Regions from separate parts of the Acidovorax sp. LjRoot117 genome, predicted to be linked through region 1. Evidence: predicted binding sites of a transcription regulator. Region 1 holds the regulator's gene; the other holds the start of a gene.
What was found. The regulator FNR, encoded in region 1, switches genes on or off when oxygen is low (the NO sensors DNR and NnrR bind a similar motif). The targets are predictions, from matches to a motif close to TTGATNNNNATCAA.

Region 1 (3,730 bases):
CGCGCCCGGTTGCGGTCGGCCTGCAGATAGCGGTCGAACACCATCGCGATGCCGCGCACGAAGAACCAGCCCATGGCGGTCACCGCGATGCCGTCCTGGCGGATCTGCACCAGCCCCTGGTCCGCCATCTCCTCCAACTGTTCGATCTCGGCCGCGAAGTAACGCCGAAAGTCGACGAGCCACGCCTGCTCCAGCGGCTCGAACAGCAGCTCGCCCTGGCACATCAGCGCCATGATCACGGCGCGGCGCACCAGGTCGTCGCGCGTCAGCGCCAGGCCGCGCACCACGGGCAGCCGGCCCTGGTTCAAGAAGTCGTAGTACTCGTCCAGGGTCTTCGCGTTCTGGCTGTAGGTGGCACCCACCCGGCCGATGGCGGATACCCCGAGGCCAATGAGGTCGCAGTCGGGCTGGGTGCTGTAGCCCTGGAAGTTGCGGTGCAGCCGGCCCTGGCGCTTGGCCACGGCCAGCGCGTCGTCGGGCAGCGCAAAGTGGTCCATGCCCACGTACACGTAGCCTGCGGCCATGAAGGCATCGAGCGAGCGCGACAGCATCGACACCTTGGCCCCGCCCATGGGCAGCTCGGCCGGGACGATGCGGCGCTGCGGCTTGAAGCGCTCGGGCAGGTGCGCGTAGGCATACAGCGCAATGCGGTCGGGCCGCAGTTGCACCACCTGGGCCAGCGTGCGGTCGAACGACTCGGGCGTCTGGCGCGGCAGGCCGTAGATGAGGTCGACGTTGATCGACTCGAAGCCCAGCGCGCGCGCCGACTCCACCAGCGAGAACACCTGCTCCGCGGGCTGGATGCGGTGCACGGCCTTCTGCACCTCGGGGTCGAAGTCCTGCACGCCGAAGCTCAGCCGGTTGAAGCCCAGCTCGGCCAGCACCGCCAGGCGACTGGCATCCACCGTGCGCGGGTCCACCTCGATCGAGTACTCGCCGCCCGGCGCGAGCGTGAAGCTGCGCTTGAGCATGGCCATGAGCTCGCGCAGCCCGTCGTCGGACAGGAACGTGGGCGAACCCCCGCCCAGGTGCAGCTGGCTCACCACCTGCCCGGTACCGCAGTGGGCGGTGTGCAGGTCGATCTCGCGGCTCAGGTAGCGCAGGTAGACATCGGCGCGGTCATGGTGCTTGGTGATGATCTTGTTGCACGCACAGTAGTAGCACAGCGATTCGCAAAACGGAATGTGCACGTACAGGGACAGCGGCAGCGCCTTGGCCCCGGTGCCCGCGCGGCGCTGCTCCAGCGCAAGCACGTAGTCGTCCTGCCCGAAGGCCTCGACGAAGCGGTCGGCCGTGGGGTAGGAGGTATAGCGGGGCCCTGGCACATCGAAGCGGCGCAGCAGCTCGGGCGAAACAGCAGTCATTGGAAGCATCCTTGCGTACGTTGCCACTGTGCCGTAAGCTGTTCCTCGCGTCCTTGATCTACGTCAAGTGATGTCACCAGCCGACCAGCGACAATTTGATGCATGTCAGTCGCCCACCCCCGGTCCGCAGCGAAGCCTCGCCACCACGGGGTGCAACGCCCGAACCCCAACCAGCTGTACCTATGAACCCGCTCACCATGAAAGTCGCCTGCTCCAACTGCAATCTGCGGGAGCTGTGCATGCCTGTCGGCCTGAGCGATGAGCAGTTGCAGCGCATCGACGAGGTCGTGGCCACCCGCCGCAAGGTCAAGCGCGGCACCACGCTGTTCCGCAACGGCGAGACCTTCACCTCGCTGTATGCCATCCGCACCGGCTTCTTCAAGACCTGCGTGGCGACCGAAGACGGCCGCGACCAGGTCACCGGTTTCCAGATGGCCGGGGAGATCATCGGCCTCGACGGCATCGTGAACGACCAGCACACCTGCGATGCCGTGGCGCTGGAAGACGCCGAAGTCTGCGTGATGCCATTCGACCGCATCGAAGAACTCTCGCGCGAGGTCACGGCGCTGCAGCACCACGTGCACAAGATCATGAGCCGCGAGATCGTGCGCGAGCATGGCGTGATGCTGCTGTTGGGCAGCATGCGCGCCGAAGAGCGGCTGGCCGCATTCCTGCTGAACCTGGTGCAGCGCCTGCACGCACGGGGCTTCTCGCAGTCCGAGCTGGTGCTACGGATGACGCGCGAAGAGATCGGCAGCTACCTGGGCCTCAAGCTCGAGACCGTGAGCCGCACGTTCTCCAAGTTCGTCGAAGAAGGCATCGTCGAGGTCAAGCAGCGCCATGTGCGCATCCTCGATACCGACGCACTCAAGCGCATCGTGAACAGCCAGCAAGCCTGCCACTGAGCACCACCACAGGCCAGGACTTCGGCGCCGGCTTCGAGCCGGCGCTGTCGTTTTCAAAACGCCGTTTTCACCACACGCTGGCTCGGCACACCTCGGCACATCAGGAGCACGATGTCTTGCGGCAATCGTCAGGGCGCTCCCCCGGCGGCACGGGGCAGCGGTTCAGCTCGAACGGCGACATCGCCAGCAGCGTGGTCAGCGCGCTCGATGCCATCGTGACGGCCCAGAACGCGAAGAACGCGAGGGTATAGACCCCCTCGCGCGACAGTGCCAGGGGCTGGCCGAACCAGTGCAGGTCGTGCGGATCGACCAGGGCAAAGACCAGCATCTCCATCACGCCGGCCATCAAAAAGGCGGGCCAGGCAATCCACATCAGGCGTTGCGTCCACATACTTGCAGTCTCCTTCGCGGGGCGAGCGGGCACGGCGGTACCGCAGGGGCCGCCGGTGCTCGCCGGTGTTGTTGTTGTCGTCGTCGCAGCCGGTCAGCCGGTGGGCGACTCAACGCGGCTGGTCCTGCACCGGCGTGGCGGCGTGGTTGCGGCCCTTGACCGCGGGCGCCAGGCTCTTGGATGGGTTTTCCAGCGTCTTGTTGATCTCGATACCCTGGCGGTAGTAGTCCTCCGCCACCACCGGGTCGGGGCGCGAGATGGCCAGCCACAGCGTGACGAAGCCGGCCACGATCACGATGGCGGGCCCGGCGATGACCAGCCAGACGTGGCCGAACTTCCACCACGGGGCGGCGGCGGGCGCGGCGCCCGGACCTGTGGAACTGGCAGAGATGGCTGGGCCGTTGCGGCCGATGGCGGGATTCGATGGCATGTCAGTACTCCTTGCAAATCTTCTCGGGCGGTGCAGCGCCTCAGCGCGGCACCAGGAAAACGGATTTCTCGGTCACATGGGCGGCTCGGTCCACCGCCTGCACGTCAAACTGCACCGCGTGCGAGCCCGGCGCGGCCGATCCGTACGGAATCTGCAGCCGCACCGCCACCCAGCGGGATTCCGCGGCACCGATGTCCACCTCGGCCTCCGAGGCCACTTCGAGCGCGGTCAGCCCGCGGGCGGCGATGCGGTAGCGCTGCGGCCCCTCGGTCGCATTCATGATCTGCAGGCGGTAGATGTTCTCGAGCTTGCCCCCGGCCACGATGCGTGACAAGGCCGCACGGTCGCGCACCACATCCACCTTCAGCGGTGTGCGCGTGACCAGGCTGGCCAGCATGGCAAGACACAGCGCTGCCAGGATCGCGGTGTAGATCAGCACGCGCGGGCGCAGCACCCGGCGCAGCATCTGCGACTGGCTCCACCGGTTCGCCACGCCGTTCTGCGTGGAATAGCGGATGAGCCCGCGCGGGTACTGCATCTTGTCCATCACGGTGTTGCAGGCGTCCACGCACAGCCCGCAGCCGATGCACTCGTACTGCAGCCCGTTGCGGATGTCGATGCCCACGGGGCAGACCTGCAC
Region 2 (3,730 bases), 240 kb from region 1:
CGCGGCATAGCCTGGGCACGCGCCGCGCTGGTGGTGAGCACGGCGTACCTGGCCTGGGGCGTGGCCGCACAGCAGATCGCCACCCGCCAGGTGCTGGCGTCCGCGCCGGTGCCGCACCTCACGCCGGAGCAGCTGCTGGTCACGCCGGCCCCCTTCAACACCGTGCTGTGGCGCGCCGTGGCCGTCACACCCACGCACTACTACGAGGGCTACTACTCGCTGCTGGACGGCGACCGCCCCGTGCGGTGGACCACCCACGTGCGGGGCGCCGATCTGTATGCACGCTACCGTGACCACCCCCTGGTGGACCGCGTGGCCCGGTTCAGCCACGGTTTCTTCAAGATGAGCGAAGCGGCCGGGGGCGACGTCTTCATCACCGACCTGCGCATGGGCAACGAGCCCACGTACAGCTTTCACTTCAACCTGGGCACGCCCGCAGAGATGGCCGCCGGCCAGCGCGCCGCCACGCTGCAGATGCAGCGCCCCGACCTGGCCACCGCCCTGCCCTGGCTGTGGAAGCGCATGTGGGGTGCCGACGTGGTGCTGGCCGCGCCAGCGCCTCCGCAAGGCCGCACGCCGTAGCTGCGTAGCTGCGTTGCTGCGGTGTGGAGCCACTGACAAAGGATAGAGCCGCGCGCTGGCGCGCTGGCCCAGTGGGCTGTACTGCGTGTGCGCGCCCCACCGGCACCTTGCCCTGCAGCGACGGCTTGGCATACGCTTGGCAACGCCAGTGCCCCCATCTTCCTCTTCACAACCACCCAAGGACACCCATGCTCAAGCTGCGCCCCAACTGCGAATGCTGCAACAAAGATTTGCCGCCCGACTCCACCGACGCCCGTATCTGCACCTTCGAATGCACGTTCTGCAGAGGCTGCGCGAGCACACGGCTTGACCACATCTGCCCCAACTGCGGCGGCGACCTGGTGCAACGCCCGCGCAGGCCCGCGTCCAAGCTGGCCAAGTACCCGGCATCCACCGAACGCGTGCTCAAGCCGGTGGGCTGCGGACTGCTGGCATGACACTCGCGCGTTCGCGACGCTGGTGCAGATAGCCAGATCGGGACGCACGGTTTGCTGATCAAGGCAGGCAAGCCCGCTGTCTCCCGCTGCGCCGGATCCAAAGCGGCGCTGCCCAGGCCAGCACCACCGTGGATCCGGCTTTGCCGGTCCGCAGGAGGCACTGCCACGAAGGCGCGCAGCGCCTCAGGGGGAGCCCTCTAGAACCTCCAGCCCAGGCCCACGCCCACCAGCACGGGGTCAGCCTTGAAGGTGCCCAGCTTGGCGCCGCCCGCCGACACATCGGTCTTGATGAACACCTTCTTCACGTCAAAGTTCAGATACAGGTTCTTGGCCAGCGGAATGTCCACACCCACCTGCAGCGCGGGGCCGAAGCTGTTGCGGTCGATGTCCACGCCCGCCGGCAGGCGCACGCCGGAGAAGCGCGTGTAGTTCACGCCCGCGCCCACATAGGGCTTGAAGCCGGGCGCGTTGAAGTGGTACTGCACCAGCAGCGTAGGCGGCAGGTGCTTGAGCGAGCCGATGGCGGTGCCACCGGCGCTGAGCGTGTGTTTCTGCGGCACGGTCAGGATCAGCTCGGCCGCGATGTTCGGGTTGAAGAAGTAGGTGACGTCGACTTCAGGAATCGTCTTGTCGTTGATGGCAAGGCCCAGGGGCGTGCTGTCCTTGTTGGCGCTGTCCAGGTGCACGGCGCGGGCACGCACCATCCACGGCCCTTCGGCCTGTTGCGCCATGGCAGCGCCAGAGGACAGGACACACAGGGCAACGACAGCCAGCAGGTTCTTTTTCATGTTCAGTTCACATCGGTTGGACGGGGACGACCCCCGTGCATCCATTGAACTGCTGCGGCCGCCCGCCGGCCTTGCCCTATCTCAAGGCCCGCTCACCCGCCCTTAGACATACATCAAGAAAGAACAAAGGCCTGCACCTGCAGGCCTTGCCACACTGCCAGGGGCTGCCCTGCTCGCACTCAATGCGCCGCCGACTTGCCCCGCACGCGCTTGACCAGCGTCACCGCGGCCAGCACCAGCCCCCCGGCGATGATGCCGACCACCGCGTTCAGCAGGTTGGGCACCAGCACGGCCCACAGGCCGCCCACCGGCCACTGCGCCGCTGCCGCGCCCGTGCCCTCTACGGCGTGATGAAGCGCAGGCACGCCGTGCACCAGGATGCCGCCACCCACCAGGAACATGGCCGCCGTGCCCGCGATGGACAGGCCCTTCATCAGCCACGGCGCGGCGCGCAAAATGCCGTTGCCCACGGCCTGCGCCGCGCTGCTGGCCTTGCGGCTGAGCCACAGGCCCAGGTCGTCGAGCTTGACGATGCCGGCCACCAGCCCGTACACCCCGATGGTCATGATGACGGCGATGCCGGACAGCACCGCCACCTGTTGCGAGAACGGCGCGTTCGCCACGGTGCCCAGCGTGATGGCGATGATTTCTGCCGACAGGATGAAGTCGGTGCGCACCGCGCCCTTGACCTTGTCCTTCTCGAAAGCCACCAGGTCCACCGCCGGATTGGCATTGGCCTGGGCATGGCTCTCGCGTTCGGCCGCGTCTTCATGGGGTGCGTGCAGCAGCTTGTGCGCCACTTTCTCGAAACCCTCGAAGCACAGGAAGGCGCCGCCCACCATCAGAAGCGGCGTCACCGCCCAGGGCGCAAAGGCGCTGATCAGCAGTGCGGCGGGCACCAGGATGACCTTGTTGATCATCGACCCCTTGGCCACTGCCCAGACCACGGGGATCTCGCGCTCGGCACGCACGCCGGTGACCTGCTGGGCGTTGAGCGCCAGGTCATCCCCCAGCACACCGGCCGTCTTCTGCGCGGCCACCTTGGTCATGACCGACACGTCGTCGGCCATGGCCGCGCTCTTCTTGGCTGCGACCTTGGTCATCAGTGCCACATCGTCGAGGATGGTGGCGATATCGTCGAGCAGGGCCAGCAAGCTGCCAGAAGCCATGGGGAATCCTTGAAGAAAATGGTTGTGGGTGGGGCTGTCCGGCGGATCGCGCGGCACCACGGTGGCCGCATGCGCGGCCCCGGGCACGGGTGTGCGGCCCCACCGCTGTGGGCTGCACTATAGCAACGCGGTGCAGGCCATCGCGATGTTGCAGGGCTGGCAGGCACGGGCCGGTACCTGCACGCGCAAAGCCCGCCCGGCAAAGCGGCGGGGGGCTTTGCTGCCAGGCACTTCGCGGCAAGGCGCATACTCGCGGCTTCACCCACCAACTCTGGGGGTCCCTGCAAGCCCGTGCTTGGACGGGCTTCGCACCCCGCCATGCCAGGCTATCTCACCAAGCAGGAGGACATCGCCATCGCCGGCGCTGCCGACCTGGTCATCCGTTCACTGCTGGACAAGCAGCAATTCAGCGACCCCGAGGGCGCCGCCGAGGCCCTGGGCATCTCATCGGCCGCCTGGCCGCTGTTCGGCCTGCTGTGGCCTTCGGGCGCGCAGCTGGCGCAACGCATGGCCACCCGGCCTCTGCGGGCCGGAGAGCGCGTGCTGGAGATCGGCTGCGGCCTGGGCCTGGCCAGCCTGGTGTGCCACCGCCGCGGGGTGGACGTCACCGCCAGCGACTGCCATCCGATGGCCCAGCAGTTCCTGCAGGAGAACACGCGCCTGAATGGCCTGCCGCCCCTGCAGTACCGCACCGGCCAATGGGGTTCGGACGCGCCCGCCCCGGCCGGTGCCGTGCAGGGCCGCTTCGACCTGA

Region 2: the regulator FNR is predicted to act here: its motif matches at 1,911-1,924, upstream of ACSQ3D_RS07115 (OmpW/AlkL family protein).

What each region holds. Positions count from the first base shown of each region.
Region 1 is NZ_CAXUPO020000002.1:141,244-144,973, reverse strand. Features, by position in the region: gene hemN (oxygen-independent coproporphyrinogen III oxidase) at 1-1,364, opposite strand, end outside; gene fnr (fumarate/nitrate reduction transcriptional regulator Fnr) at 1,547-2,269, shown strand; gene ACSQ3D_RS06060 (hypothetical protein) at 2,370-2,660, opposite strand; gene ACSQ3D_RS06055 (FixH family protein) at 2,770-3,090, opposite strand; gene ccoG (cytochrome c oxidase accessory protein CcoG) at 3,131-3,730, opposite strand, start outside.
Region 2 is NZ_CAXUPO020000002.1:379,162-382,891, reverse strand. Features, by position in the region: gene ACSQ3D_RS07125 (metal-dependent hydrolase) at 1-582, shown strand, start outside; gene ACSQ3D_RS07120 (DUF1272 domain-containing protein) at 771-1,019, shown strand; gene ACSQ3D_RS07115 (OmpW/AlkL family protein) at 1,217-1,807, opposite strand; gene ACSQ3D_RS07110 (DUF808 domain-containing protein) at 1,987-2,976, opposite strand; gene ACSQ3D_RS07105 (class I SAM-dependent methyltransferase) at 3,295-3,730, shown strand, end outside.